Regions from separate parts of the Simplicispira sp. genome, predicted to be linked through region 1. Evidence: riboswitches for the same ligand, from Rfam matches in the RefSeq annotation. Region 1 holds a riboswitch; the other holds the start of a gene.
What was found. Region 1 has a riboswitch for cobalamin ahead of PHX69_RS01830 (TonB-dependent receptor domain-containing protein). Riboswitches for the same ligand answer to the same signal wherever they lie in the genome.
Positions count from the first base shown of each region.

Region 2: it holds a riboswitch for cobalamin, as region 1 does, so the genes downstream of both, cobM (precorrin-4 C(11)-methyltransferase) here and PHX69_RS01830 (TonB-dependent receptor domain-containing protein) in region 1, are expected to answer to the same signal.

Region 1 is NZ_JAQUAL010000007.1:21,791-41,610, reverse strand. It holds gene PHX69_RS01850 (FecCD family ABC transporter permease) at 1-397, opposite strand, end outside; gene PHX69_RS01845 (ABC transporter substrate-binding protein) at 394-1,347, opposite strand; gene PHX69_RS01840 (bifunctional adenosylcobinamide kinase/adenosylcobinamide-phosphate guanylyltransferase) at 1,509-2,126, opposite strand; gene PHX69_RS01835 (cobyrinic acid a,c-diamide synthase CobB) at 2,123-3,478, opposite strand; gene PHX69_RS01830 (TonB-dependent receptor domain-containing protein) at 3,506-5,374, opposite strand; cobalamin riboswitch at 5,453-5,703, opposite strand; gene PHX69_RS01825 (DUF904 domain-containing protein) at 5,736-5,954, shown strand; gene PHX69_RS01820 (cell division protein ZapA) at 5,951-6,298, shown strand; RNA gene ssrS (6S RNA) at 6,348-6,527, shown strand; gene PHX69_RS01815 (sulfite exporter TauE/SafE family protein) at 6,627-7,442, shown strand; gene PHX69_RS01810 (sulfite exporter TauE/SafE family protein) at 7,470-8,186, opposite strand; gene hemN (oxygen-independent coproporphyrinogen III oxidase) at 8,192-9,574, opposite strand; gene fnr (fumarate/nitrate reduction transcriptional regulator Fnr) at 9,793-10,515, shown strand; gene PHX69_RS01795 (SWIB/MDM2 domain-containing protein) at 10,683-11,018, shown strand; gene PHX69_RS01790 (TonB-dependent receptor) at 11,293-13,479, shown strand; gene PHX69_RS01785 (Fe2+-dependent dioxygenase) at 13,529-14,218, shown strand; gene PHX69_RS01780 (alpha-hydroxy acid oxidase) at 14,296-15,441, shown strand; gene PHX69_RS01775 ((2Fe-2S)-binding protein) at 15,527-15,751, shown strand; gene PHX69_RS01770 (energy transducer TonB) at 15,889-16,602, shown strand; gene PHX69_RS01765 (MotA/TolQ/ExbB proton channel family protein) at 16,618-17,337, shown strand; gene PHX69_RS01760 (ExbD/TolR family protein) at 17,340-17,750, shown strand; gene hemP (hemin uptake protein HemP) at 17,837-17,986, shown strand; gene PHX69_RS01750 (Bax inhibitor-1/YccA family protein) at 18,231-18,932, shown strand; gene PHX69_RS01745 (hypothetical protein) at 19,034-19,399, shown strand; gene rlmD (23S rRNA (uracil(1939)-C(5))-methyltransferase RlmD) at 19,453-19,820, opposite strand, start outside.
Region 2 is NZ_JAQUAL010000044.1:10,334-21,330, reverse strand. It holds partial or broken gene PHX69_RS07090 (precorrin-8X methylmutase) at 1-422, opposite strand, end outside; gene PHX69_RS07085 (sirohydrochlorin chelatase) at 419-1,384, opposite strand; gene cobM (precorrin-4 C(11)-methyltransferase) at 1,381-2,211, opposite strand; cobalamin riboswitch at 2,375-2,613, opposite strand; gene PHX69_RS07075 (RNA/DNA-binding domain-containing protein) at 2,716-4,815, shown strand; gene PHX69_RS07070 (ferredoxin--NADP reductase) at 5,076-5,849, shown strand; gene PHX69_RS07065 (MarR family winged helix-turn-helix transcriptional regulator) at 5,904-6,401, opposite strand; gene badH (2-hydroxycyclohexanecarboxyl-CoA dehydrogenase) at 6,581-7,348, shown strand; gene badI (2-ketocyclohexanecarboxyl-CoA hydrolase) at 7,430-8,212, shown strand; gene aliB (cyclohexanecarboxyl-CoA dehydrogenase) at 8,231-9,388, shown strand; gene aliA (cyclohexanecarboxylate-CoA ligase) at 9,522-10,997, shown strand, end outside.

The sequences.
Region 1 (19,820 bases):
CCGCGCCCGCCAGCCCCAGCAGCGCGCCCGCCATCCACGCGCCCAGGGTGCGCGGCAGGCGGATATCGGTGACGATTTGCCAGGCCATGGCGCGCTGGGCGCTGGCGGTGGGATCAGCGGCATCCAGGCTGTGCGGCCACAGCCAAGGCCAGAGGTTTTCCAGCCCCATGCTGCCCACCGCGGTGCCCAAAGGAATCAGCAAGGCGCTGGCGCCGAGCAACACCCACACCAGCCAGCGCCCGCGCACGATCACGGGGTGGACGGAAACACCCGGTGCGCCCGTACTTGCCAGATGCGCACGCGCACTGGCACCACGGGACGTTGCGCCTGAACCAGCGCTAGCGCCCGAAGTGGCCTCGGCACGGGCGCCCTCGCCCAAGGAAAGAGGCTGGCTCATCGCGCAGGCACACCCGGGGCCGTGCTGGCAGAAGCCGCAGCGGATGCACCCTGCCCCGCTTGCACCGCTGCACCGGCACGCAGCGCCTGCGGCCGCGGCGCCTTGTCACTGAGGCAGCGGGCCATCAGGCGGGCGCCTTCGGCCATGCGCGGGCCGGGGCGCACCAGCACGTCGGATTCGGTGGGCGTGAACACGCACAGGCGCTCTTGGCGCAGGGCCGTGAGGGCATGCCAGCCGGGGCGCTCGGCCAGGCCCTCCACGCTGCGCGCGCCCACCATGATGATGTCGGGGTTGGCGCGCACCACAAACTCGGGGTTGAGCTTGGGAAACGGCCCCAGCGCGGCAGGCAGGATGTTGCGCGCGCCCAGGCGGGTGAGCGTCTCGCCAATGAACGAGCTGGCGCCCGCGCCGTAAGGCCCCCGGTTCACCTCAAAGTACACCCGCGCGCCGCGCGCTTCTGGCGGCACCGATTGCGCCGCCGCCTGCACCCCGGCATCGATCACGCGCCAGACGCGCTGGGCATCGGGCACACCCAGCACCTGGCCGACCTTGCCCAGCACGCGCTGCACATCGGCATGGCTTTTGGGCTCCAGCGCCACCACGGGCACGCCCAGGGCTTCGAGCCGCGCCGCTGCGCGCGAGGAGGTGGCCATCAGCACCACCTCGGGGCGCAGGGCCACGATGGCCTCGATGTTGGGGTCGAGGCCACCGCCCACCTGGGGCAGTTGGGTCAGGTGGGCGGGCCAGTTGGAGTAGCGGTCCACGCCCACCAGGCGCTGGCATTGCTCCAGCGCGCACACGGTTTCGCTCAGCGAGGGCAGCAGACTGACGATGCGCTGGGGCGCGCGCGGCAGCACCACGGTGCGCCCCCGGTCGTCGATGACGCGCACCGGCTGCGAAGCAGGCGCCTGGGCAAGCGGTGCTGGCGGGGCAGACGGGACCTGCTGCATCTGCTGCACCGACTGGCCGGGCTGCGGTGACTGGCTGGCCTGCCTGGGCTGGCCCGACTGCGCTGGCGGCAGCGGCTGCGCGTTGGCCAGGCTGAACATCAGCAGCAACAGACCCAGCAGCACGGCCACCACGATCAGGATGCGCTTGGGCGGGGTGGGCTTCATGCGGTGTCTTTCAGGGTCAGCGGCAGGCCCGCCGCCATCAGGGTGACGCGCGCGCACACCTGGGCCATCTGCTGGTTGAGCTGGCCCAGCGCATCGACAAAAGCGCGCACCTCCCGGCCCAGGGGGATGACGCCCAGGCCAATCTCGTTGCCCACCAGCACCACGGGGCCGGGAGCCTGCGCAATCGCTCCTGAAAAGAGAGCTGCTTGCGCTTTCCACGCGGGGACTGGAGTCGGATTTGGCTCTGAATTTTCTGCCAGCGGCAGCGCTGCGCTATCGGCGGGCATCAGCCAGTTGGTCAGCCACAGCGTCAGGCAGTCCACCACGATCAGGGTATGCGGTGTGCTCTCGCGCTGGAGCACGGCGGCCAGGTCGAGCGGCTCCTCCAAGGTGGCCAGACCGGGCACGCGCGCGGCGCGGTCGCGCTGGTGGCGCTGGATGCGCGCGCGCATCTCGTCGTCCCAGGGCTGGGCGGTGGCAATCAACAGCGCACTGTGCTGCGGCGACTGGGCCAACCAATCGCGCGCCAGCAACTCGGCACGGCGCGATTTACCGCTTTTTTGCCCGCCCAGAATCAGCTCGCTGCGGGCAATGGGGCTGGGGGTGGCCGTCATGCAAATGCGCCCAGCAGCGCGGCCACGGCGCGCGGGTGGGAGGCAAACCAGGCGTGGAAGTAGCTGGCCTGCACGCTGGCGTGGCGGTACAGCGCTTCGCCCTTGTCGGCCTGCGCGGGCTGGCCCGGGCGGCTGCTGCGCGCCAGCTCGGGCATGGCGCTGTCCAGCCGCGAGTAATGGAAGGTGTGGCCGCGCAGCAAGCCCTGGTCGGTGGCCAGCTGCTGCATGCCCAGCCCGGCCAGGCGCGGCTGCAAGGTGGCGCGCCCGGGCAACAGGCCCCACAGCGGCTGGAACTGGCCGTCGCGGTCGGTAATGCCTTCGCACAGCGCCACCATGCCACCGCATTCGGCCCAAACGGGCAGGCCAGCGGCGATGTGCGCACGCAGGCCGTCTTGCAGCGTCTGGTTGGCGCGCAGGGCTGGCGCGTGCAGTTCAGGGTAGCCGCCGGGCAACCAGACGGCATCGCACACTGGCAAGGCATCGCCCGCCAGCGGCGAGAAAAATGCCAGCCGCGCGCCCATGGCCTCCAGGCAATCGAGGTTGGCCGGGTAGATGAAGCTGAAGGCGGCATCGCGCGCCACGGCCACGGTGCGCCCTTGCAGCCAGGGGCCGGGGGGCTCGTCGGCGGCGATGTCGGGGCCGGGCGCGGGAAACTCCACGGCCCAATCCTGCCAGTCGGCCCAGGAGCGCTGGCCCAGCGCGGTGGCGGCCAGCGCATCGGCGGCAGCGTCCAGGCGCTCTAGGGCATCGTGCAGCTCGTGTGCGGCCACCAGGCCCAGGTGGCGCTCGGGCAGCAGGGATTTGTCCGGGCCCTGCTCCACCCGCGCCAGCGCGCCTTGCCACAGCGCGGGCTCACGCAGGCCAGCGCGCAGCAAATCAGCGTGGTGCTGGCTGGCCACGCGGTTGGCCAGCACACCGGCCCAGCGCAGGCCCGGCTGGTAGTGCACCAGCCCATAGACCAGCGCGCCAAACGTTCCCGCCATGGCCGCCGCATCGACCACCGCCAGCACCGGCACACCCAGGCGCGCGGCCAGATCGGCGGCGCTGGGCGTGCCATCGAACAGGCCCATCACGCCTTCGATGAGGATCAGGTCGGACTCTTGCGCGGCGGCGTGCAGGCGCGCGGCCATGTCGGCGGGGCCGGTCATCCAGCCGTCGAGCTGGTGAACCGGCGCACCGCTGGCCAGCTGGTGCCAGTGCGGATCCAGAAAATCCGGCCCGCACTTGAACACGCGCACGCGCCGCCCCTGGCGGGTATGCAGGCGTGCCAAGGCAGCCGTGACGGTGGTTTTACCCTGGCCCGATGCCGGGGCGGCAATCAGCAGGGCGGGACAGCGGGGGGTGGCGGTCATGGTGCGGCGGTGCTTTGCGGGTTCAGGTCACTGGGGCGCCCACTTCAGGCCCACATAGAACGTGCGGCCTGCGGTGGCGTAGGTGCGCGCCAGCTGGTAGTCCTTGTCGGCCAGGTTGTCCAGGCGCACCAGCACGGTGTAGTCGCGCGCCAGGCGGGTACTGGCGTACAGGTTGACCAGCCCATAGCCTCCCAGCACCCGGGTATTGGCCGCTTCGTCAAAGCGCTGGCCCGATGCCTGCACCTCGGCGCCCAGCGTCCAGCCAGCCCATTGCGTGTCGGCGCCCAGCGTGGCGTGGCGCTTGGCGCGGCGGGCCAGTTGCTTGCCGGTGGCGGTATCGCGCGGGTTTTGCAGGTCGATGGAGCCGCGCAGGTTCACCCCAGCGATGCGGTAGGCGCCCGCCAGCGTCACGCCTTCATAAACGGCACGGGCGGTGTTGCCGTAGCAGCCCCAGGGGGAAACGCAGCTGCCCGCAGCACCGTAGGCAATCAGGTTGCGCACGCGGTTGCGGTAAGCCACCACCGAGAAGGTGTTGCTGCCCTGGGCCCAGCGCAGGCCGATTTCAGCGTTGCGGCTGGTTTCGGGTTGCAGCGATGCCAGGCCGTAGTCACTGAAACGGTGGTAGAGCGTGGGCGCCCGGAACGCCGTGCCCACCGAGGCCGTAGCGCGCCACTGTGGCGTGATGGCATAGCCATACGAGACGCTGCCCGTGCCTTTGCCACCGAATTCGCTGTCGGAGTCGTGGCGCGCGTTGAGCTGCACCGTGTGCGCACCGGCCTGGTAGCCATATCCCAGGGCCAGCGCGTCTTGCGATCGGCTGCGGTCAATGGGGGCGTTGGTGAGGTGGTCTTCGCGCCGTTCCAGCGCAGCGGTGAACTGGTGCGCGCCATAGCGCCATTCGTTCTGGAGCAGGTAGCCGCGCAGCTTGGTTTCGGTCAGGTAGGACGAGGGCGAGGTTTCATACTGGTCACGCCCATCGGTGACGGACAGGCGGGTTTTGTAGTTGGCACTCCACTGCGCCTGCCAGTGCAGGCCCAGGGCATGCAGCCGGTGCTGGTTGCGGTCGTCCTTGCCCAGGCCGTTGTCGTAACCGCTGTTGATGTCGTTGGCCAGCAGCGTGCCCTCGATGCGGTGGGCAGCATTGATTTGCAGCCCCAGGCGCGCGTTGCCGGAGGTGGAGCGGTAACCATCGGCATCGGGGTTTTGCCCGGCGATGGGGCGGGCGTTGAAGCCATCGCTTTCATCCCGTGCAATGCCCAGGGCGTAGTCCAGCGTGCCGTTGGCGCCGCTGATGCCAGCATCCATCTTGTACGTGCCCCGGCTGCCCACGCCCACGCCCACGTAGGGCGCTACACCCGCTTCGCCCCGGCGCGTGAAAATCTGTACCACACCGCCCAGCGCGTCCGAGCCATACACCGCGCCTGCCGGGCCGCGCAGCACTTCAATGCGTTCGATCAGCGACAGCGGAATGGCCTCCCAGCCAGCACCACCCGTGGACTGCGAATCGATCCGCACGCCGTCGATATACACCGCCGTGAAGCGCGACTCGGCACCGCGCAAAAACACGCTGGTAGTGGTTCCAGGGCCGCCATTGCGCGAGATTTCCACGCCGGGCAAGCGCGCCAGCACATCGGCCAGGCCGGTGGCGCCGCTGGCCTCGATGGTTTCGCGGTCCACGATGGACACATCGGCCACCAGATCGGCCAGGGGCTGGGGCGTGCGCGTGGCAGCCACCACCACATCGGCCAGAGACGGTGCGCGCAGGTTCTGCGCCAGCAAGGTTGCGCTGCCCTCTTGCGCGTGGACAGTGCTGGCGGTCAGGGCCGCCAGTGCCAGCACGCCAAGGCGCAAGTTCAAGGGCACGGCCAGGCGTGCGGGAAGTGGAAAATTCTTCATGGGAGTCAGAGCAGAGAATGACCCGTGCCGGCTTCCCCGCCGACATTGGGCAATACGACAGCACGGCCCCCAAGGGCACGCACCACCACCGTGTTGGCCGGTATCCGGGCTGGCGGCGCGCTCTCCAAAGCCTTCCCAGGCGCTTGTTCAAGGCACCCAGTGACTGTGTGATGGAGAGTGAATCAAAGGATTCGGCCGCTGACCGTTGCGGGGGCAGCGCAGGCTGGACGGTGACTGTGACTGTGGCTGGCACTGGCACCGCGTCCCTGCTTCCCGTTGAACTGCGGCCTGTGAACCACGCCGCGAGCACCAACGGCGCGGATTCTACGGCGCTTTGGCCTGCAACCCTACAATTGCGGCCATGGCCTCTTTGCCCCCCATTGAACAAATCGCCGAGCGTGTAGAGCGGCTGCTACTGCGCCTGGCAGAGCTGCAGCGCACCAACGCACAACTGGCACAGCAGGTGGCCGCACTCACGCAAGAGCGTGATTCCCTCAAGTCGCGGCTGCAAACGGCGCGTGCGCGCGTACAGGCCCTGACACCGCCCGCAACCCCTGTCCCGAAAGACGACGCCGAATGAAGCAAATCGAGGTGCAGATCATGCAGCAAAGCTACTTGCTGGGCTGCCCCGAAGGGCGCGAAGCGCGCCTGCTTGAGGCCGTAGAACGGGTGGACACCGCCATGACGCGCATCCGGGACGCAGGCAAGGTGCGCTCGCGTGAGCGCATTGCGGTACTAACGGCACTGAACATCGCCTTCGATCTGGCCGACCGCGAAGCCAACGACCTGAGCGCCGCCGCGCAGGCCGCTGCCGCCGAACATGCACAACAGCCCCCCGCCGATCCACCAGAGCACCAACAGCAGATAGCCGCATTGCTACAACGCCTGGACGATGCGCTGGGCGGTACACCCCAGAACCCCTGACGACGGCACGGCTGCACGCCTGCAACACCGCGCCAAACCCCTACAATGGCGGCGTCTGCGGTGCTGCCGGGCTTTATATTTCCTTGAACCAATGCTCATTGAGCCCGGGCTTGGTACATCGGCTGGTGAGCGTGATCATCTCGCGTCAGATGAACCCAACGCCAGCCTGCCCTCGCCCACCTGAACCCCCGGTTCAGGATGCCGGTCCGGTGGCACTTGCAGACACCTGATTTACCGCTGGGCTGGCGCCGCTATTGGGCCGCCACGTCCCACGGGCCAAAACTTCCTCCCCAGCATCTTCTTCAGGCCCCTGTGTGGCCCTTGCTCCATGCTCAGCTCTGTTTTGATAGCCCAACTCGTGGCGCTGGGTCTGGCTACCGGTTTTCTGGCAGGCCTGCTGGGTATTGGCGGCGGCATGTTGATGGTGCCGTTTCTGACCTACTTTTTGGGCCAGCACCAAGTGGCACCCGATTTGGCGGTCAAGATGGCGATCGCCACCTCCATGGCTACCATCATGTTTACCTCCTTGTCGAGCGTACATGCCCACCACCGGCGCGGCGCCGTGCGCTGGGATCTGGCGCTGCGCCTGGCGCCAGGCATCATGCTGGGCAGTCTGGCTGCCAGCCTGGGGGTTTTTGCCTGGCTCAAAGGCTCTTTTCTGGCAATTTTCTTTGGCCTGTTTGTGGGGTTTTCTGCGTTGCAGATGTTCAAGGACCGCAAGCCTGCGCCCTCACGCCAAATGCCCGGCACCGCTGGCCAATTGGCCGCAGGCAGTGGCATCGGTTTTCTGTCGGGCCTGGTGGGCGCGGGCGGGGGCTTTGTCAGCGTGCCCTACATGACCTGGTGCAACGTGCCCATCCACAACGCCGTAGCGACCAGCGCTGCGCTGGGTTTTCCGATTGCGCTTTTCAACGTGCTGGGCTACGTGGTAGCGGGGCAATCGGTACCCGGGCTGGCTGATCATGCTTTGGGGTATGTCTGGCTCCCCGCATTGGCTGCGATTGCCACAGGCAGCATCTTGACGGCTCCACTGGGCGCACGGGCAGCGCACCGCCTGCCAGTTCGCCAACTCAAACGGGTTTTTGCCAGCCTGCTGCTGTGCCTGGCGGCTTACATGTTGTGGAAAGGCTACGCAGCAGCCTGAATACCATGCACGTGGGCCAACCCACGCTCATTGGCACCACAGCTCGGGGCCGTGGACGGCGCCCAACCACAGGGCCCACACTGCCACACCGCACAGCAAAGCCCCTGCCAGGCGCGTGCCTCCACCATCGTATTTGGCATTCAGACGGTCACGAATCCGTAACCAGACCCAAGGCCCCGCCAACAGCCACAACCCGCTGCCCACAGCAAACAAGGCCATGGTGACTGCACCCTGGAGCGCTCCGCCGCTGAGCGAGGCAACCAGCAAAGCCGAATACAACAGGCCGCATGGCATCAGCGACCACAAAAAACCAGCAGCAAAAGCCCCCCCTGGCGCTGCCACCACTGGGCGTACACGGCCCCAGACAGCACGCCCGGCAGACTCTACCCAGGCGGGTTGGCGAGCCTGCGCCACCATCATCAAGCCCCACGCCAGCACCAGCACATGCAACATCGTCCAGGCTGGACGCAAGGCAGCTGCTTGCACCGTCAACCAGGCCAGGCTCTGCATGGCCATGGCGGCCAAAGCCCCGACACTGGCATATCCCAGCAAGCGGCCCAGGTGGTAAGCCCACAGCCGCCGTTGCTGTCCCCCCCGGGATAGTGGGCGCAGAGGCTGCTCTACTGGCGCTGTGCTACCGCCTTGGCCAGTTACTACACTGCACGGCGCAGCGCACATGGCAAGACAATGGGGCCCACCCACGAGCCCCATGATCAAAGCAGTCCAGGCAACAGAAAAAAGCATGAGGCCTAGATGATGCGCGAAAACCGTGTACGGTTGCGGTCAGCCTGCAAATACCGGTCAAAGACCATGGCAATGCCGCGCACAAAATACCAGCCCATATCGGTAACGCGTGCACCCTCGGCATCCAGCACTACCAGCCCTTGGTCGGCCATGTCCTGCAACTGCGCCAGTTCCGCTGAGAAATACTGCCGGAAATCAATCAACCAAGCCTGCTCCATGGACTCGAACAACAGCTCACCCTGGCACATCAAGGCCATGATGGCTGCGCGGCGCACCAGATCGTCGCGCGTCAAGGCCAGCCCACGCACGATGGGCAAACGCCCTTGGTTCAAGCGGTCGTAGTACTCATCCAGTGTCTTGGCGTTCTGGCTGTAAGTAGCGCCCACACGGCCAATAGCGGACACCCCCAGGCCAATCAAATCACAATCGGGCTGGGTGCTGTAGCCTTGGAAGTTGCGGTGCAAACGGCCCTGGCGTTTGGCAATAGCAAGTGCATCCGTGGGCAACGCAAAGTGATCCATGCCCACATACACGTACCCAGCTTGGCTGAAAGCATCGAGCGAACTGGCCAACATGCCGACTTTGGCAGACGCAACGGGTAAATCAGCGCTGATGATGCGCCGCTGTGGCTTGAAGCGATCAGGCAAATGCGCATAGGCATACAACGCAATGCGGTCTGGACGCAATTGCGCTACCTGCGCCAGCGTGCGGTCAAACGAGGCGCTGGTCTGGCGCGGCAATCCGTAAATCAAATCAATATTGACCGACTCAAATCCCAAGGTACGCGCTGACTCTACCAACGCAAACACCTGCTCAGCAGGCTGGATACGGTGCACCGCTTTCTGCACTTCGGGATCAAAATCTTGGACGCCAAAGCTCAACCGGTTAAAACCCAACTGCGCCAGCAACGCCAGCCGCTGTGCGTCTACCGTGCGAGGATCGACTTCAATCGAATACTCCCCACCGGGCGCCAGCGTGAAGCTGCTTTTGAGCAGCGCCATCAGGTCGCGCAGGCCATCGTCCGACAAAAAAGTGGGGGTGCCACCGCCCAGGTGCAACTGACTGACGACCTGACCTTTGCCGCAGTGCGCCGTGTGCAAGTCGATTTCGCGTGCGAGATAGCGCAAATACAGATCCGCACGATCTTGGTGCTTGGTGATGATCTTGTTGCATGCGCAGTAGTAGCACAGGGACTCACAAAACGGAATATGCACATAGATAGACAAAGGCAGCGCTTTTGCAGCGGTTCCCAGTCTGCGCTGTTGCAGGGCGAGCACGTAATCGCCATCACCAAAAGCCTCGACGAACCGATCAGCCGTAGGGTAGGAGGTGTAGCGCGGCCCGGGCACATCAAACCGGGTCAACAATTCAGGGGAAACAGCGGTCATTGGAACGTCCTTGTGTGCTGAAACACTGTGCCGGAAACCACCACCAGCCTCCTTGACCTTGATCAAGCAGCCTCCCAAAAGCGGATTGGCACTCACCGCCGAAGGGATGGGTGATAATTTGATACATGTCAGCCGCCCACCGCACTTCCATGGCCCTTCATCTTGGCGCCGTTGATGCGCTTGACCCTCAGCCTGATACTGGACACGTGTCTGCCCACATGACCCCACAAACCATCAAAGTCGCCTGCTCCAACTGTAATCTGCGAGAGCTTTGCATGCCACTGGGCCTCAATGACGATCAACTCAAACGCATTGATGACATCGTGGCCACACGGCGCAAGGTCAAGCGTGGGGGCACGCTGTTTCGCAATGGTGAGTCGTTCACGTCGCTTTATGCCATTCGCACCGGTTTTTTCAAAACCTGCGTGGCCACAGAAGACGGGCGCGACCAGGTTACGGGCTTTCAGATGGCCGGCGAGGTGATAGGCCTGGATGGCATCGTCAATGACCACCACACTTGTGACGCCGTGGCACTGGAAGATGCCGAAGTCTGCGTGATGCCGTTTGACCGCATCGAAGAACTCTCGCGCGAAGTCACAGCCTTGCAAAGCCATGTGCACAAGATCATGAGCCGCGAGATTGTGCGCGAACACGGCGTCATGCTGCTGCTGGGCAGCATGCGTGCCGAAGAGCGTCTGGCGGCTTTTTTGCTGAATCTGGTGCAGCGCCTGCATGCGCGGGGCTTCTCGCAATCAGAGTTGGTGCTGCGCATGACGCGCGAAGAAATCGGCAGCTACCTGGGCCTCAAGCTCGAAACGGTGAGCCGCACTTTCTCCAAGTTTGTCGAAGAAGGTATCGTCGAGGTCAAGCAGCGCCACGTGCGCATTCTCAGCACTGACGCACTCAAAGGCATCGTCAATAACCAGCAAGCCTGCCACTGACCATGCACGGCACGGCCAGCAACAGCAGCCGACGTGACAAGGTGACGCACAAAAAAAGCCATCCACAGCTTGGAAAGCTGTTTTTTTCCCAGTAGCATCGACCATGCCAGTGGAGAATCAGGTTTTCGCTGGTTCCACCGACTACTCCCAAAAAAGGAAAATCCAAGATGGCAACTGCAAAAAAAGCCCCGGCCAAGGCCGCCCCCGCCGCCAAGACTGTCGCCGTTGAAAAAGCCGCAGCTCCCGCCAAAAAGCGTGCGCCCAACGCAGCCTTCATGAAGGCCCTGACACCCAGTGCAGCACTGGCCGCCGTGGTGGGTGCAGCGCCATTGCCACGCACCGAGATCATCAGCAAGCTGTGGGTTTATATCAAAGCCAACAACCTGCAAGACGCATCTGACAAACGCATGATCAACGCCGATGCCAAACTGAAAGAAGTTTTTGGCAAGCCCCAGGTGTCCATGTTTGAAATGGCTGGCCTGATCGGCAAGCACGTCAAATAAGCACTTTCGCGTGTTTTCACTTCAAGGCCGGCTTTGCCGGTCTTTTTTTTGCTCGGCCCCATAACAACTTGTTGTGGAGACGCATCAACGCAAATGAGAACGCCTATTATTTGATTTAACATTGCGTGCTTGACGATGCACAGCCAGTTTCACAGCCACTGCCTCGCGCCCCTGCCGACACGCTTTGCCGTGTCGGTTGCAATATTCCCAACCGATGGAGGCCAGATTGGCACAGAAACGCACCCACTCCCCGAAAAAACCTCTGTCCTGCGCCATGCAGCACACCACCCCGGCAGTCAACGCATCGTCCGACAAAGCGCTACTGCCCCTGGGAGCACTCATGCTGGCCGCCTCGGTTGGAAGTTGGGCACAGACCAGCGATGCGCCCAGTGCAACGCTTTCGACGGTGACGGTGCGTGAAAAAGCGCAAATCCAAAGCAAAGACACCTTGCAGGTTCAGCAAACGACCATCGGCAAAGGTAACCAGGCGCTGCGTGACATTCCGCAAAGCGTGACCGTTTTCACCGAGCGGCTGATGGCCGACCGCAACCAGGACGATTTCCGTGAAGTCCTGCGCACCACCTCGGGCGTGACCTTCCAGGCGGGCGAAACCGGCGAGGAAGATGTGCGTCTGCGCGGCTTCTCGCTGGGCCAGGCGGGCGACATCTACATCGACGGCATGAAGGATGCACCGTTGTATGAACGCGACACCTTCAACAACGACCGGGTGGAAGTGCTCAAAGGCTCGGCCTCCATGCTGTTTGGCAAGGGCTCTACGGGTGGGGTGGTCAACCAGGTGAACAAAGCCCCCTTGCTGATCGACCAGCACGAAGCCGCTTACACCCTGGGCAGCGGCAAAGAGCACCGGCTGACAGGCGACTTCAACTTCAAAACGGGTGAAGATGCCGCTTTCCGGCTCAACGCCATGGTGCACAACGCTGACAACCACGGCGCCATGCAGAAAAAGCGCGGTATCGCACCCACCTTCAGCTGGGGCGTAGGCACCCGTGACGAATTCTCGGTCGGGCTGTACTACCTCGACATCCAGGGCCGTCCGCTCTACAACCACCCCTGGTTTCAGAGCAACGGCGTGATCGTGCCCTCGCTGCCAGCCAAAAACTACTACGGTCTCAACAGCGATTACCTGAATTCTTCGGCCCAGTACGCCACGCTGTCACACATTCACCGCTTTGACGACAACGGCGAACTCAAGACACGCCTTCGCCATGGACGCTACGAGCGCGATCTGTGGGCCAGCGTGATCCGCTTCGGCGCAGGCACCACCATCGACAACATCAACAGCAGCACCGTTGTCACCCGCTCTCCCAAGGGCCGTGTGGGGGTGAGTAACCTGACACAGCTACAAAGCGATTACACGAACAGCTTCCAGTGGGGCGGCAAAAAGCACGACCTGATCGCTGGCATCGACATCTACGAAGACGATGCCAAGCGCAACCAGAACTTTGCTGGCACGGCCAGCGGCATGGACACCACCGTAGGCACGCCCAACAACGGTGACTGGCGCCCCGACAACCGTGGCAATCCCACGTTCAACACTTTCAAGGCACGCAACGTCGGTTTGTATGCGCAAGACACCGTGGCCTTGACGCCGACACTGAAACTGGTGGGTGGACTGCGCTATGACCATTTCAAGGCCTCCTACTACAGCAGTGCTGACCTGAACCATGCGCGCTCAGATGGCCTGTGGAGCCCGCGCATCGGTGCGCTTTACCAGCCCGATGACAGCGCCTCGTACTACATCTCTTACGGCACTTCGTACAACACCTCGGGCGATACCTACCAGTTCTCCAACCCAAACGCAGGCACCGAGAAAACCGCCAATACCGATGCGGAAAAAAGCCGCAACTTTGAAATCGGCGGCAAATTCGAGCTGTTTGAAAAACGCGCCAGCCTGGGCGTGGCCGCGTTCTACAGCGAAAAATACAACGAGCGCAACACCGACCCCGACACCGCGGCCCAGCAGCAATTGCTGTCGGGCAAGCGCCACGCCGCCGGGATGGAGTTCAACCTGGCGGGCCGCATCACGCCGGCCTGGGAAATCTTCTACAACCACACCTGGATTCCCAGTGCCAAGATCGACGAAAGCAACGTCGTGCTGGCGGCCAATGGCGGTGGCGCGCAGGTCAAGGGCGATCGCCCTGGCCTGACGCCCAAGCACAGCGGCAGCCTCTGGAGCACCTACGCCGTGACCCCGCAAGTGCGCATCGGCGCTGGCCTGAACTACCGTGGCAAGCAAAACCCCGAGGGTTCGCGCGCCGTGGTGGCAGACAGCTTCATCACCGCCGATGCCATGGTCGAGTACAGCGTGGACGAGCGCACCTCGCTCAAACTCAACGTTACCAACCTGACCAACAAGCTGTACGCCGACACGCTCTACCGTGGTTTTTACGCGCCGGGTGCTGCCCGTACCGTGCAACTGACCCTGAAAACCCGCTTCTGATCGAAGCGTCCACGACCAAACCCGCCCTGCTACCTGCTGGTGACTCCGTATGTTCTTGCACCTCAAAAACATTCTCACGCCCGAAGAAGTCCGGAGCGCCCGCAGCCTGCTGGGCCACGATGCACCCTGGGTGGACGGGCGCACCAGCGCAGGCGATCAGGCAGTGGCCGCCAAGCGCAACGAACAGCTGGCGCAAGACAGCACCCAGGCGCAGCAACTGCGCGTCCTGGTGCTGGCCGCGCTGCACCGCGATGCGCTGTTTTTCTCTGCGGCCCTGCCGCACAAAATCTTCAATCCGCTGTTCAACCGCTACAGCGGCGAGAGCAACTTCTACGGCAACCATGTCGATGGCGCCGTGCTGCGCTCACGCCATCCTGACCAATGGGTGCGCAGCGACATCTCCTGCACCCTGTTCCTGGCCGACCCGGCAGACTACGACGGCGGCGAGCTGCTGATCAAAGAACCACAGGGCGAGCGCGCAGTCAAACTGCCTGCGGGCGACATGGTGCTCTACCCCAGTTCGACCGTCCACCAGGTGGCCCCGGTCACGCGCGGCGCGCGCATCGCCAGCTTTTTCTGGGTGCAAAGCATGGTGCGCTCCACCGAGCAGCGCCAATTGCTGTTTGACATGGACATGGATTTGCTGCGCCTGCGCAGCACCATCGGCGACCACGCCGACCCCGTGGTCGGGTTGACCGGCACGTACCACAACCTGCTGCGCATGTGGGCCGACGCCTGAATTCCGTATCCCTGCAAATCCATCAAAAAAGATAGCTGCTAGCGCACGCCAGTATTGGCACGGAGGCCATTTTGACCATAAAAAACGTGCCCCCACTACAGCGGCACGCCATCCCCCCTGGCACGGCTGCGCTGGCCGACCACGAAGCACTGGCGCGCCAGCACCTGAACGACAACGCCTGGGCGTATTTCAGTGGCGGTGCTGCCGATGAAATCACGCTGCGCGCCAACCGTACGGCATGGGACACGCTGGTGCTGCAGCCGCGCGTCTTGCGCCCCCTGGCGGGCGGGCACACCCGTACCACGCTGCTGGGACGCACCCTGGAACACCCCATTTTGCTGGCCCCCATGGCTTTCCAGCACCTGGCACACCCTGATGGCGAACACGCCAGCGCCTTTGCTGCCGCCGCGTTGGGCGCCGGACTGGTGCTCAGCACCCAGGCCAGCACGCCACTGGAAGACGTGGCACAGCGCTTTCTGGCCGACCCGGCGCACGGCCCGCTGTGGTTCCAGCTCTACCTGCAACACGACCGGGGCTTTACCCGCGAACTGGTGCAGCGCGCTGAAGCCGCTGGCTACGAAGCGCTGGTGCTGACGGTGGACGCACCCACCCACGGCGCCCGCGACCGCGAGCGGCGTGCCCTGTTCCACCTGCCTGCTGGCATCAGCGCCGTCAATCTGGCCGGGCTGGCGCCACCGCCATCAGCCCCGTTGCAACCCGGAGAAAGCGCCTTGTTCGACCGCCTGCTGCACCACACCCCCACCTGGGACGATGTGCAATGGCTGCAATCCACCACCCGCTTGCCGGTGCTGCTCAAAGGCGTACTGCACCCCGATGACGCACGCCAAGCCGCCGCGCTGGGCGTAGCAGCGCTGGTGGTGTCGAACCACGGTGGCCGCACGCTGGACACCGCCCCTGCCACGGCGCACGCGCTGGCCCACATTGCCGACGCGGTGCAAGGCGCCTTGCCGCTCCTGGTCGATGGGGGCATCCGCCGGGGCACCGACGTGCTCAAAGCCCTGGCCCTGGGCGCCAGTGCGGTACTCATTGGCCGCCCGGCCCTGTGGGGGCTGGCCCATGCCGGCGCAATGGGGGTGGCACATGTGCTGCGCCTGCTGCGTGATGAACTGGAAATCGCCATGGCCCTGACGGGCTGCGCCACGCTGGCGCAAGCCACACCGGCTTTGCTGCAAAACCACGCCACAGGCCGTATGGGCATCTAAAATTCCACGCGATTGTTAATGCGACGGATTCTCATTTATAATCCACACACTTCTTCCATTACCCGCCCTGTGCGGCCCAATTCCCATGATCGTCTGCGTCTGCCGCCGGATTTCCGACCGTGAAATCGCCCGCCATGCCCATGCCGGTATGGGTTTCGATGAAATCCAGTTTGAGCTGGGCGTGGCCATGCAGTGTGGCCGCTGCGAAGGCTGCGCCCGCGACGTGGTTGCCCAATGCCACGCCACCCGCCCCGTCGCGGCCTTGCGCCAAGAGACAGCAGAGTCTGCCTCCGGCGCCTGCGCTGTGTGAATTGCCTATGCTGCTCTCTGCGCTGGTGGGCAGCATGTTTCTGGTGGCGTTGGCCGCGTGGTGGATTTTTCGCTTCTGATTTCAATCAAATCGGCTTGTAACCCAATGCTGGCAAGCGCTGGCAGCTATCATTTTTTATGCCTTCTACTGACCGTTTCACTGCACCCAGCGCCTGGGGCCGCTACGCGCTGATCTCTGGCGGCGTGGCGCTGCTGCACGGGGCTGCATTGTGGGCATTGCAAACGGGCCTGGTACCTACAGCGGCGCCCACCATCGTTCCCGCCGAAGTGATTGCAGAATTCATTGCGCCGCCTACCCCCGAAGTGGCTCCGCCGCCACCGGCACCACCTGCCCCACCCACCCCCAAGTCGCCCCCTACACCGCGCCCTGCCGCAGCCAAGGCACCCGCACCACGCCCGACGCCTGCACCGCTGGCAGTGGCCAATGCTGCCCCCGATGCACCGCAAGTGGCAGCCGCAGCGCCTGCACCCGAGCCCGCCCCGGTATCAGCTCCCGCGGCAGCACCGACCGCTGCACCGGCTGCACCCGCGCCGCCTGCACCACCGCGCATTGAACTGCCATCCAGCAACGCTACGCACCTCAACAACCCCTCTCCCGGCTATCCCGCCATCAGCAAGCGCATGGGTGAGCAAGGCCGGGTCATGCTGCGCGTACTGATCGGCGCCGACGGACTGCCGCAAAAAGTCGAAGTCAGCCAATCCAGCGGCTACGAGCGCCTGGACCGTCAGGCCCAGGAGGCCGTCATGCGCTGGCGGTTCGTTCCCGGCAAGCGCGGTGGTGTGCCCGAGGCCATGTGGTACGCGCAGCCCATCAATTTTGTTCTCGAATAATTTTCAGGAGTTCTCATGGAATCGCAATTTGGCATCGCCAACGTCTGGACGCAGGGCGACTTTGTTACCCGTTTTGTGGCCATCTTGCTGCTGGGGATGTCGCTGATCTCGTGGATCGTCATCATCGCCAAGGCGCTGGACATCGTGAAATTCAAAAAACACGCCCGCGCCGCACAGGGTTTCTGGCACAGCGAGGACTTTGCTGCGGGCCTGGAAAAACTCGGTGCCGATCCGCTCAACCCCTTTCGCCAACTGGCCATCGAAGGGCGCGAAGCCACCGCCCACCACCGCAACACCAAAGGCCAGCTGCACGACAGCCTGGACGTGAGCGACTGGGTCACGGGCTGCCTGCGCAACTGCATCGACGAATTCACCGCACGCCTGCAATCGGGCTTGGCTGTGCTGGCGTCGGTGGGCTCGACAGCACCGTTCATCGGCCTGTTTGGCACCGTGTGGGGCATTTACCACGCCTTGATCGCCATCGGCACTTCGGGCCAATCGACCATTGACAAGGTGGCCGGCCCCATCGGAGAGGCACTCATCATGACGGCACTGGGCCTTGCCGTGGCTATTCCCGCCGTACTGGGCTACAACGCGCTGGTGCGAGGCAACAAATCGATTCTGATTCGCCTCAACAGCTTTGCGCACGACTTGCACGCTTACTTTGTGACCGGCGCACGCGTCTCCAGCAGCACCGCCGCTGCCAACGTACACCCCCTGAAGAAAGGTGCCTGAGCATGGCCTTCGGTACCCAGGACGATGCCGACGAGGTGATGAACGAGATCAACATGACACCGCTGGTGGACGTCATGTTGGTGCTGCTCATTATTTTCATCATCACCGTACCGGTGATGAAGCACTCGGTGAACGTGGATTTGCCCAGCGCCGTGAACCAGCCCGAACGCATCCAGCCCGAAACGGTGCGCCTGAGCGTAGCGGCCGATGGCCAGTATTTCTGGAACGGCATGCCCATCGACGACAGTGCGCTTGAGGCCAACCTCCAGACAGAGGCGGCCAAAGACCCGCAACCCGATCTGCACATCCGCGGGGACAAAGCCGTGCGCTACGAGCGTGTAGCCCAGGCCATGGCGGCAGCGCAGCGTGCGGGCGTACGCAAGATCGGGTTTGTGACAGAACCGCAGCCGTGAGCCCTGCCATGACCATGTCCGCCTGCACTCCTGCCCCCCTTTCATGCAGCGCTGCTGCACACGCCGCAACACACAATGCGCCTGGTATGCCGCCTGCCAACCCCAGCGCGCTCCCGGCAGCCACGGTACACAGCCAGGATTTGCTGCAAGGCCACAAGAGCGTCACCATCAGCCACAACGGCACCCTTTACCGCCTGCAAGCCACGCGCATGGGCAAACTGATACTGACCAAATAGTTTTCATCGTGGGGCGACTCCCGGACTGGCCACCAGTCCGTCAGGGTCGTTTTGGCCAGCCAACGGGTCACACCCGCGTAGCCAGGCTTTTTTTGTGCGCCATGTCCCAATGGCGACCCACAGCAGCCACGCACCAAAACCCCTACCAAAATTAGGTAACGGTCACCTGGTCTTGTAAAGCCCCACAGGGGCACCACCTAAAATCTTCCAGCCTGCGCTGTGCAGGTCACTCAGGAGCAACATCATGAACGACCGTTTAACGGCCATCCACTCCTCTGCGGACTACGGCTACGGTATCTCGCAGGAGCAGCGCCACAAGGTGCTGCGCAATACTTACTGGCTGCTCGCACTGAGCCTGCTGCCCACGGTACTGGGCGCCTGGCTGGGCGTAGCCACCGGCATCACCCAATCGCTGCGCGGCGGCGTCGGACTGATTGTGTTCATGGTCGGCGCCTTTGGCTTCATGTATGCCATCGAAAAAACCAAGAACTCCGCAGCGGGCGTTCCCGTTCTGCTGGCCTTCACGTTCTTCATGGGTCTGATGCTGTCGCGCTTGATCGGCATGGTGCTGGGCTTCAAGAACGGCTCGGAACTGATCATGACGGCCTTTGCTGGCACAGCGGGTGTGTTCTTTGTCATGGCCAGCCTGGCCAGCGTCATCAAGCGTGACCTCTCGGGCATGGGCAAGTGGCTGATGGTGGGCGCCCTGGTGCTCATGGTCGGTGCGGTCATCAACGTGTTTGTGGGCTCCACTGCCGGCATGATGGCAATTTCAGTGGCCGCCATTGGTATCTTCAGCGCCTACATGCTGTACGACCTCAAGCAAATCCTGGATGGTGGTGAAACCAACTACATCAGCGCCACACTGTCGCTGTACATGGACATTTTCAACGTCTTCCAGAGCCTGCTGGCTTTGTTGGGAATCATGGGTGGCGAGCGCGAATAAGCAGCGCAACCGCAGCAAGAAGGCTCCGCAAGGAGCCTTTTTTGTGCCTATTGCCAAGGGAATAGCTCAACCCGCGTGGCGGGTTGCCGATAATGAAGAACATGTTCCAGAAAGACCCCACCATGCCGCAACGCCTCGCTGCCACTTTTGCGCTGCTTTTGCTTGCAGGCTGCGACATTCCAGGGCTGGGCCCCGACCCGCGCGCCGTCCAGCGTGAGGCCGAGGCCCAAGCCATAGGCGGCGCTTGCCGCCATGCGCTGCGCGGCCTGGAAGACTGCTACACGCTCAACCCCAAGTCCCCCAAAGCCGCTGTTTTTGCGGGCTGGAAAGACATGGATTCGTACATGCGTGAAAACAAAATCGAGGGCGCGCCTTCAGTGCTGGGCAAAGCGCCACCACCCAAAGCAGCCCGCGATGAGGCCGCCGAAACCGAAACACAGGGCACAGCCAGCACCAACCGCAGCTAAGCGCACGCCCCACAGAGTGGCCTGTTAGGGCGTCTGCGCCTTGGGGAAAGTCTTCAGGCGCGCTCGAACACCGCCATGCTCTCAACGTGCGCCGTGTGCGGAAACATGTTGACCATGCCTGCAGCCGTACAACGGTAGCCCGCCAGATGCACCAACAAGCCAGCATCACGCGCCAGCGTGGCAGGGTTACAGCTGACATAGACAATGCGCTGCGGCGGCGTCCAGCCTTCCGCACCGGCAGGCAGCGGGCCTGCGCCTTCGGCACCAATACGGGCCTGCTCCAGGTCAGCCAGTGCCTTGGCCAGGGCAAAAGCGCCTTCGCGCGGTGGATCGACCAGCCATTTGTCGGCCACGCCATCGGCTACCAACATCTCAGGGGTCATCTCAAACAAGTTGCGCGCTACAAAATTTGTAGCTGCAA
Region 2 (10,997 bases), on a different contig from region 1:
ATGGCGCCTTGCAACAAGCCCAGGCGGTGGGCCTTGCGCATGGCCTGCACGGCGCGGGTGGTGTCCTCTTGCTGTGCCAGTGCGATCACATCGGCATCGGAAATGAACTGGTGCGTGCGCATGCCAAAGTGCGCCAGCCGTGGCTGCGACAGGCCCGAGCAAATCATCTCCACATCGGCCACCACTGGCGTGCCGCCACGCAGCATGGCGGCCATGCCCGCCTGCACGGCTTGGGGGTGAAAGTCCGTCAGGCCGTTGAAGTCGAAGTCGGCATTGGCGTGGATCATGCGCCGCACGATGGGCCACTGCTCGGGCGTGTAGGCGTGGCTTGGCACCTCGGCGTCGATGATGGCAAAGCTGTCGTGCTCAATGGCCTGCCCGGCGCGGGTGAGTTGCTCGGTGACGGTGTTGACGGTGCTCATGCGGTCAGCACCCCGTGGCTGTGCGGGTGGTGCTCGCCGTGCGCGGGGGCATGGCTGTGGCCATGGTCGTGCTGGTGCAGATGCACCACGGCGTCTGTGGCTGGTACGGGGGCATGGGTGTGCGCATGGCTGTGGCCGTGGCCCAGGTCGTGGGCCAGCTCGCGGTATTTGCAGCCGTCGCAGGGCAGGCGGCTGTCTTGCACGCCCGCCCGCAGATCGGCCACGCGCTGCTCCAGCAGGGCGAAGATTTCCTTCTCAAAACCAAAATACGACGCCTGCGCAAAACGCACCTGCGGGTATTGCTGGCGCAGGTGCTCCACCTGCCGGGCAATGCGCTGCATCAGCGTGCCTGTAAAAAGGTAATACGGCAGCACCACGACCTGCTTCATGCCCAGCTGCACCTGGCGCTGCACCACGCGCTCCAGCCGGGGCCAGGTGATGCCGGTGAAGGCCAGGTCCACCAGTTCGTGGTCGGTTTCTTCCATCAGCCAGCGCGCCATCTTGGCCACATCGCCATTGGCCTGACGGTCGGATGCACCCCGCCCCAGCAGCACCACACCGGTGGTGGTGGGGTCGGGCATGTCCAGCGTGGCCATGCACTGGCGCAGGTTGCGCCGCAACACGGCCAGGATGGGGTCGCAGGCCGTCAGGTGCGGGCCGTACAGAAACTCGGTGCCGGGGCAGTGGGCACGGGCGTGCTCAATGGCCTCGGGGATTTCCATCTTCACATGCCCGGCAGCGTTCAGGATCAACGGCAACACCAGCACCCGCGCGCTGCCCGCAGCCGCTTGCAGCAGCCCATCGTGCAGGCTGGGCGGGGCAAATTCGATAAAGCAGACCTGGATGTTCCAGCCCGGCTGGCGTGTGCGCCACTGCGCCACAAAGCGGTGGATTTCGTCGTTGCCCTCGCTCTCGCGTGAGCCGTGGCCGATGAGAAGAATGGTGTCGTGCTGCGTGGTCATAGGGGAGCGGGTTGGGTCGGAAGAAATTCCGGGGCAGGGGCGGGCGCGGCTTCGCTGGCACGCCGGAAGCGGTGGGTGAAAGTGGGGTCGTAGAGCTTGGACTTGGCCAGCTCGGGCCACTGGCGCGCGCCCAGCGTGGGGCTGGCAATGACCATGGCCTGGCTGACGATCTTGGCGTCGCGGCAGCGCTGGCGAATGTCGGCCAGCGTGCCGCGCACGATCTGCTCTTCACCCGGCCAGCTGGCCTTGTGGACAACCAGCATGGGCGCGTCCTCGGCCCAGCCCGCCGCGCGCAGTCCAGCCTCGACCTTGTGCAGCAGCGTGATCGACAAAAAGATGCACAGCGTGCAGTGGTGGCGCGCCAGCTCGGCCAGGGACTCGCCCTCGGGCATGGGCGTGCGCCCCTCCACACGGGTGAAGATCACGCTTTGCGTTACCTCGGGCAGCGTGAAGCTCTCCACCGCCGCTGCCGCAGAGGCCATGGCCGACGACACGCCCGGCACCACGCGCACCGGCACGCCCGCCGCGTCCAGCGGCTGCACCACCTCGATGAGGGCGCCGTACAGCGCCGGGTCGCCCGTTTGCAGGCGAATCACCGTGGTGTGCTGGCGGGCTTGCTCGATCAACCACGCCGCCATCTGCGCCAGCGTCATGTCTTTGCTGTCGGCAATGGTGCAGCCTGGCGGCGCCCAGCGGGTGGCCGCCGCGTTGACCAGCGACCCTGCAAACAGGATGGCGCCCGCGCGCTCGATCAGGCTGCGGCCTTTGACTGTGATGAGTTCGGGGTCGCCCGGCCCGGCGCCCACAAACCAGACCGTGCCGGTCACGCTGCGCGCAGCAAAGCGGCCACGCCAGCACCCGCACGGGGAGCAGCGTTGCCCGACACCAATCGCGCCACTGGCCCACGGGCCAGAAAAAACAGGGACATCATGAGAAAACCGGATTCGCCCAGACCCCTGCCTCCCCGCAGGTTCTGTGAAATGGGCGCGCAAGCGCACCCGCCTGTTGGCCGGTCTCCGGGCTGGCGAAAATGTCCCGTGAGCCCTTCCCGGATCGGCTGATCCAGTGGATATGTGACGCGGGGTGAAGGCCGCAGGCCTTCTTTCGCTTACCGTTGCGGGGGCAGCTCAGGTGGGGATGGCGTCCTGTGCCGGACGCCTCCTCCCTGATTCCCGTTTAACTGCACAGCCGCAATGGCGGTGCGAGCACCAAACGGGCGCGAGTATAGCGCCGCGCCCACGGGGGCCATGGCGCCAATAATGGCGCGCCATACCGACCGCGCCAGACCACTTGCAGGCGCTGGCGCCGCTGCATACCAAGGAAAAAACACCATGAACCGCACCGCAGAAGACTTGCTGCAGGAGCTGCTGTCGCTGGGCGCATCGCGCCGCATCGAAGCCCCCGGCCACGCCCGCATAGACCGCGCTGCCCTGCGCACCCTCTGCGCTTTTGCCAACGAGCCAGGGCAGGGCGGCGGCTACCTGCTGTGGGGCCTGGAGTCCGTGCCGCCCGATAGCGCCGCCCCCAGCGCCCCTGGCACTGGCGCCGCCCCGACAGCCCCGGCGGTGCCCAGCACCTGGACGGCCCCGGCAACGCTCGCAGACCAGGCCACTGCCCCCGCATCTGCCGTCCCCCAGGCCCAGCCCGCACCCGATGCGTCCACCACCACCGAGCCACCCCCGCGCTACCGCGTCGTCGGCGTGGCCCAGCCTGAGCAGTTGCAGGCCGAGCTGGCCCGGCACTGCGCCAGCGCCTTCAACACCGCGCTGCGCCCGCAGGTGCGCACCGAGCGGCTGGCCGGGCACACCGTGGTTGTCGCCTACCTGCCCGAGGCCGCGCCCGCCACCAAGCCGGTGTTTCTGGCGCACCAGGGCCTGCCGCGCGGTGCCTACCGGCGCATTGGCAGCAGCGACCAGCCCGGCACCGAAGACGATCTGGCCGCCCTGTATGCCGCCCGCCACGCCACCACGCTGGACGCTGCCGTGCTGCCCGATGCCCAGTGGCACGACATCGACCCCGCCGCGCTGGAGGAATACCGCCAGATGCGCCGCCAGGCCCACCCCGGCGCCGAAGAGCTGATCTGGAACGACCACGACCTGCTGCGCGCCCTGGGCTGCGCGCAAGGCGAGGGTGAACAACTGCGCCCCACGGTGGCCGGCATCGTGCTGTTTGGCACACCGCTGGCGCTGCGCCGCTGCCTGCCCATGGCGCGCATCGACTACATCCGCGTGCCGGGCCGCGTGTGGGCGCCCGACCCCGAAGCACCCTACGAAACGCAAGAGATCCGCGCCCCGCTGCTGGCCGCCATCCGCCGCGCCAGCAACGCCGTGCGCTACGAACTCACAGCCCCCGCCCCCGGCACCGACGGCCCCGCCGCCCACGACGACAGCCTGCCCCAGCGCGCGGTGCGCGAGGCCATCGTCAACGCCGTGCTGCACCGCAGCTACCGGCTGCAGGCGCCGGTGCAAATCATCCGCTACGACAACCGGCTGGAAATCCGCAACCCCGGCCACGCCCTCAAACCCAGCGCGCAGTGGGACGCACCCGGCGCACTGCTGCGCAACCCCCGCATTGCCGCCGTGCTGCACGACGTGCGCCTGGCCAGCACCAAAGGCTGCGGCATCCGCACTCTGCGCGAGCAAATGCTGGCCCACGACCTGCTGCCGCCCACCCTGGCATCGCAGCGCAGCGCCGACCAGTTTGTGGCCACGTTGTTGTTCCACCAGTTCCTTGGCCCCGACGACCGCGCCTGGCTGCGCCGCCTGACCCGCGAAGCCCTCAGCGACGAAGAAGCCCGCGCCCTGGTGCTGGTGCGCGAGTGCGGCCGCATCGACGCCGCCACCTACAGCGCCATCAACCGCAGCGACGCCACCACCGCCAGCGCCCACCTGCAACGCCTGGAGCAACTGGGCCTGCTGCAAGCGCACGGCCAGGGCGAGCGCGCCCACTGGCTGCTGGGCGCCCTGGCCCAGGAGCGCCTGGCCGAATTGGCAGCGCCCGTTGTTGCTGCGCTGCCAGTGGAGCCCATTCTGGAACAGGCACCACCTCCTGAGAATGGGCTGGAGCCTATTTTAGAAGGGCACCAGTCAAGCGAATATGGGCACCACATTGGGCTTGATAGGCTCCAGCCTATTGAAAATGGGCACCAGATACTGGGGTCTATTCCTGAGTCCATCCTCGCGCGCATCCCCGCGCCCGGCACCAAACCCCGCCGCGAAGCCCTGCACGACCTGCTGCGCGACCTGTGCGCCTGGCGCGCCCTGAGCTCACGCGAGATTGCCCTCGTCCTGGGCAAGCAAGACCACAAGAAACTGGTGCGCAACTACCTCAGCCCCATGGTGGCCAGCGGCGTACTGGCCTACACCCTGCCAGAGCAGGAAAACCACCCCGACCAGCGCTATACCGTGCCAGCACCAGCGCACATGCCATGAGAATTTGAAGCCAAATTGGCCTGTAAGCCGCGCAGGGTATGCGCAAGCAGCTATCAAAAAGTGACTGGTGACGGGGTGGTCTGCGATGCCCCTGCGGCAGTGAGCGCCTTGGCGCAGTCGTTCAGCTTGCGAACCCAGCCCTGGACAAGGCCCGCCCGCGCTTTACAGGACAATACGCCCCACCCCTCGCGGGTGTGCCCTGCCCTGGCGCAGCACCTTGCGGCCCGAACCTGTTTTGTCACTCTCCTTGCCTATCCACCATGAGCGCATTTCTTGAAGAACGCGTGCTGTCGGTTCACCACTGGACTGACCGGCTGTTCAGCTTCACCACCACCCGCGATACCTCGCTGCGGTTTTCCAACGGCCACTTCACCATGATCGGCCTGAGGGTCAACGACAAGCCGCTGCTGCGCGCCTACAGCATCGTCAGTGCCAATTACGAAGAGCACCTGGAGTTTCTGAGCATCAAGGTGCCCGATGGCCCGCTGACCTCGCGTTTGCAGCACATCCAGGTGGGCGACACCATCATCGTCGGCAAAAAGCCCACGGGCACCATCCTCATCGACTACCTGCTGCCCGCCAAGCGCCTGTACATGCTGTCCACGGGCACGGGCCTGGCGCCGTTCATGAGCGTGATCCGCGACCCCGAAACCTACGAAAAGTTTGAGGAAGTCATCCTGGTTCACGGCGTGCGCGAGGTCAAAGAACTGGCCTACCACGACTACATCACCCAGGAGCTGCCCCAGCACGAGTTTTTGGGCGAGCTGGTCAGCAAGCAGCTCAAGTACTACCCCACCGTGACGCGCGAGCCCTTCAAAAACCAGGGCCGCATCAACGACCTGATTGAGAGCGGCAAGCTGTTTGCCGACCTGGGCGTGCCCGCGCTCAACCCGCTGGAAGACCGCGTGATGCTGTGCGGCAGCCCCGAAATGCTGGCCTCGCTCAAGCACATCCTGGAGCAGCGCGACTTTGAAGAAGGCAACACCACGCGCCCGGGCGACTTTGTGATTGAGCGCGCCTTCGTCGAGAAGTAAAGCGCTGCGCCAGCACCGCGCCCCTGCGGCGCGGCTGGCGCACCCGGGCGGCGCTCAGGCGCCAGCGTCGTCCGTGGTTTCCTGGCCGTCCTCGGCGGCCGCCGCACCCTCACCGTCAATGCGCTGCATGTTGTCCAGCAGCTTGAGCAGGTAATGCAGGGTGTGCGCCATATCCCCCACTGAAAAATCTGCCAGCGCCTGTCCGTAGTAGCGGCGGATGTTGGGCTGCGCCTCGTCGATCCACACCTTGCGCCCCGATGCGGTCATGGTGATGCGCCGCGAGCGGCGGTCGCGGCCATCAGGGGCGTTGGCCAGGTGGCCATCGCGCTCCATGCGGCTGAGCAGGCCCGAGAGGTTTTGCCGGCTCACCATCAGGTAGCGGGCCAGATCGCCCACGTTCATGCCGTCGGCCGCTTCGGGCCGCGACAGCGCCCCCAGCACCGCCCATTGCTGCGTCGTCAGCCCCTGGGCCTCTACGGCCCGGGTGCCTGTTTTATGCAACATGTTTGCACATTGATAGAGACGAAAGAACAGCCGGTTGGCCAACTCCATCTTCGCGATTTCGGTATTTTTGCTAGGGTTTTCCACTATTTTTTCCTATTCGAGGTGGCTTGCGGAACATTGGCTGCAAGTCTAATATGCGTCAATGTATTGACATATGTGCTGTGCCCAAGGGCTTTCCCCAGCATAGCAATGCTCCCCCTCCCCTCAGACCTCTCTTGGAGAAGAATATGCAAAGATTTGATGGCAAGACCGTCATCGTGACCGGCGGCGGCGGTGGCATCGGTGGCGCCACCTGCCGCCGTTTTGCCAGCGAAGGCGCCCAGGTGGCCGTGTTCGACATGAACCTGGAGGCTGCTGAAAAAGTGGCCGCCGACATCCGCGCCACAGGTGGCCGTGCCACCGCCTTTGCCTGCAACATCACCGACCGCGCCCAGGTCGATGCCGCCGTGGCTGCGGTCGAGGCGCAGCTGGGCCCCATCGCCGTGCTGGTCAACAACGCGGGCTGGGACGTGTTCAAGCCCTTCGTCAAAACCGTGCCCGCCGAGTGGGCCAAGCTCATCGACATCAACCTGACCGGCGCGCTGCACATGCTGCACGCCGTGCTGCCCGGCATGGCGGCGCGCCAATATGGCCGCATTGTCAACGTGGCGTCGGACGCGGCGCGCGGCGGCTCCTCGGGCGAGGCGGTGTATGCCGCCTGCAAGGGCGGTCTGGTGGCCCTGTCCAAAACCCTGGCCCGTGAGCACGCGCGCCAGGGCATCACCGTCAACGTCGTCTGCCCCGGCCCCACCGACACGGCCCTGCTGGCCGGTGTGGCCGAAGGTGCCCGCGACCCGGCCAAGCTGATCGAAGCCTTCCGCAGCGCCATTCCGCTGGGCCGCCTGGGCCAGGGCGAGGACTTGGCCAGCGCCATTGCCTTCTTTGGCAGCGACGACGCGGGCTTTGTCACCGGCCAGGTGCTCAGCGTCTCGGGCGGTTTGACCATGCACGGCTAGAGATGTGCGCCCCCACGCCTTGGGGCGGCCCGACGGCGTGCTGTGTTTTCCCTCTGCGAACCCATTACTTGAAAGAACCCCATGAACTTTGAAGACATCCTGTACGAAGTGCGCAACGGCGTGGCCTGGATCACCATCAACCGTGCCGACAAGATGAACGCCTTTCGGGGCCAGACCTGCGATGAAATCATCCGTGCCCTGAACAAGGCCGGGTACGACCGCGACGTGGGCTGCATCGTGCTGGCGGGCGCCGGCGACCGCGCCTTCTGCACCGGCGGCGACCAATCGGCCCACAACGGCAACTACGACGGGCGCGGCACCATCGGCCTGCCCATGGAAGAACTGCACACCGCCATCCGCGATGTGCCCAAGCCCGTCATCGCCCGCGTGCAGGGCTTTGCCATTGGCGGCGGCAACGTGCTGGCCACCATTTGCGACCTGACCATCTGCTCTGACAAAGCCCAGTTTGGCCAGGTCGGCCCCAAGATGGGTTCGGTCGATCCCGGCTACGGCACGGCCTTTCTGGCCCGCGTCGTCGGCGAAAAGAAGGCGCGCGAAATCTGGTACCTCAACCGCCGTTACAGCGGTGCCGAGGCTGTGGCCATGGGCCTGGCCAACTTCTGCTTCCCGCACGACCAGCTCGATGCCGAAGTGCAAAAAATCGGTGAAGAGCTGTGCGAGCGCAGCCCCACCGCGCTGGCCATTGCCAAGCGCAGCTTCAACGCCGACACCGCCCACCAGGCGGGCATTGCGGGCTTGGGCATGTACGCGCTCAAGCTGTACTACGACACCGAAGAATCGCGCGAAGGCGTGAACGCGCTCAAAGACAAGCGCAAGCCCGAGTTTCGCAAATACGCCAAGTAAGCCCCAGGAGCCCCGCAGATGAACCCGAATCCCTACATCGACGAAGACCTGCAAGCCCTGGCCGAAACCGTGCGCCGCTTTGCCCAAGAGCGCGTGGCCCCGGGGTTCCAGGAGCGCGACCAGACCCGCGTGCTCGACCGCGCCCTGCTGCGCGAGATGGGCAGCCTGGGCTTCATCTGCCCCGAACTGCCCGAGCAGTTTGGTGGCCTGGGGCTGGGCTGCCTGGCCGCTGGTGTGGTGCACGAAGAAATCGCCCGCGCTGATCTGAGCTTTTCTTACCTGAACCTGCTGGCCTCGCTGAACGGGCAGATTTTGTCCAAGTACGGCCAGCCCGACGTGGTGGCGCCGTGGCTGCGCAAGCTCACGGCGGGCGAGGCCATCTGCGCCATCGCCCTGACCGAGCCGCGCGGTGGCTCCGACGCCGCCAACCTGCGCCTGCGCATCGAGCGCGATGGGGATTTTTACGTCATCAACGGCGAAAAAACCTCCATCTCCGCCGCTGACCAGGCCGACATCACCGTGGTGTTTGGCCGCACCGGCACGCCCGAGTCGGGCGCGCACGGCGTCACCGCCCTGCTGGTGCCCATGGACACGCCCGGCATCACCACCAACCGCTTTGACTGCCACGGCCAGCGCGCCATTGGCCGGGGATCCATCTTTTTCGAGAACGTGCGCGTGCCTTCCAGCCACCGCCTGGGCGACGAGAACAAGGGCTTTGTGCAGGTCATGCACGGCTTTGACTTCTCGCGCTCGCTCATCGGTCTGCAAGTGCTGGCCGTGGCCCGCGTGGCGTTGGACGAGACCTGGGAATACATCACCCAGCGCCAGGCGTTTGGCCAACCGCTGTCGGCGTTCCAGGGCGTGACGCACCCGCTGGCGCAGTTCGACACCGAGGTCGAGGGCGCGCGCCTGCTGTGCCTGCAAGGGCTGTGGCTCAAAGACAAGGGCTTGCCGCATACCGCCGAGGCGGGCATGGCCAAGTGGTGGGGCCCCAAGCTGGCCTACGACGCCATCCACCAGTGCCTGCTGTGCTACGGCCATGGCGGCTACGACCGCGGCCTGATGGAGCAGCGACTGCGCGATGTGCTGGGCTTTCAGATTGGCGACGGCACGGCACAAATCATGAAAACCATCATCGCCCGCACCCGCGCGGGCCGCCAGTTTGTGCCCGCCTGAAGTGCCCTATGCGCTTCAAAAAGAATAGCTGCTTGCGCACGCCCCATCAGACTTTAAGCATGAAAACTGCCTGAAACCGTTGCGTGGTGTGCGCAAGCAGCTCCTGTTTTTAAGAATATCAAGGAGACAAAACATGGAATTCGACGCCGTATTGCTGCCCCCCCGCCGTGCCCGCATGGTGGCCCAGGGCCTGTGGCATGACCGCACCATCAACGACGCGCTGGACGCCTGCGTGGCCCAGTGCCCCGACAAGTTGGCCTTGAGCGCCTACCGCGTGGAGACGGGCACCGTCACACGCTTTACCTACCGTGAGATGGCACAAATGGCCGACCGCATCGCCGTGGGCCTGCACCGCCTGGGCGTGCGCCAGAACGACACCGTGGCCTGCCAGCTGCCCAACTGGTGGCAGTTCACGCTGACCTACCTGGCCTGCTCGCGCATCGGTGCGGTGATGAACCCGCTGATGCACATCTTCCGCGAGCACGAGCTGAACTTCATGCTCCAGCACGGCGAGGCCAAGCTGCTGATCGTGCCCCAGGTGTTCCGGGGCTTTGACCACGCGCACATGGCCACAGGCTTGCAGGCCCACCTGCCGCACTTGCAGCAGGTGGTGGTGGTGGGCGGTGACGGCCCCGACAGCTTTGAAGCCCTGCTCACCACCCCCGAGTGGGAAAAAGAGCCCGATGCCCCCGCCATCCTCACGGCCCACCGCCCCGGCCCGGACGACATCACGCAGGTCATCTACACCTCGGGCACCACCGGCGAGCCCAAGGGCGTGATGCACTCGGCCAACACCGTGGTGGCCAACATCCTTCCCTACGCCCAGCGCCTGGGGCTGGGGGCGCAAGACGTGGTGCTGATGGCCTCGCCCATGGCGCACCAGACTGGCTTCATGTACGGCCTGCTCATGCCCATCCTGCTCCAGGCCAGCGCCGTGCTGCAAGACATCTGGGACGCGAAAAAAGCCATCGAGGTCATCCAGGCCGAAGGCGCCACCTTCACCATGGCCTCCACGCCGTTCCTGTCTGACCTGACCAAAACCGTGGCCGAAGCCCAGGCCCGCATCCCCACGCTGCGCACGTTTTTGTGCGCGGGCGCGCCCATTCCCAGCGCACTGGTCGAGCGCGCCCGCCAGGTGCTGCCCACCAAAATCATCTCCGCCTGGGGCATGACAGAAAACGGCGCCGTCACGTTGATCCAGCCCAACGACGATGACGAGCGCGCCTTCAACACCGATGGCTGCCCGCTGCCGGGCGTGGAGATCAAGGTGGTCGATGTCGATGGCAACGCCCTGCCCCCCGACCAGCCGGGCCGGCTGCTGCTGCGCGCGTGCTCCAACTTTGGCGGCTACCTCCAGCGGGCGCACCTCAACGGCACCGATGCCGACGACTGGTTCGACACCGGCGACCTGGCCCGCATCGACGCACGCGGCTACCTGCGCATCACGGGCCGCAGCAAGGACGTGATCATCCGTGGCGGCGAGAACATTCCGGTGGTGGAGATCGAATCGCTGCTGTACCGCCACCCGGCCATTGCCCTGGCCGCCATCGTGGCCTACCCCGACGAGCGTCTGGGCGAGCGCGCCTGCGCCGTGGTCGTGCCCAAGCCC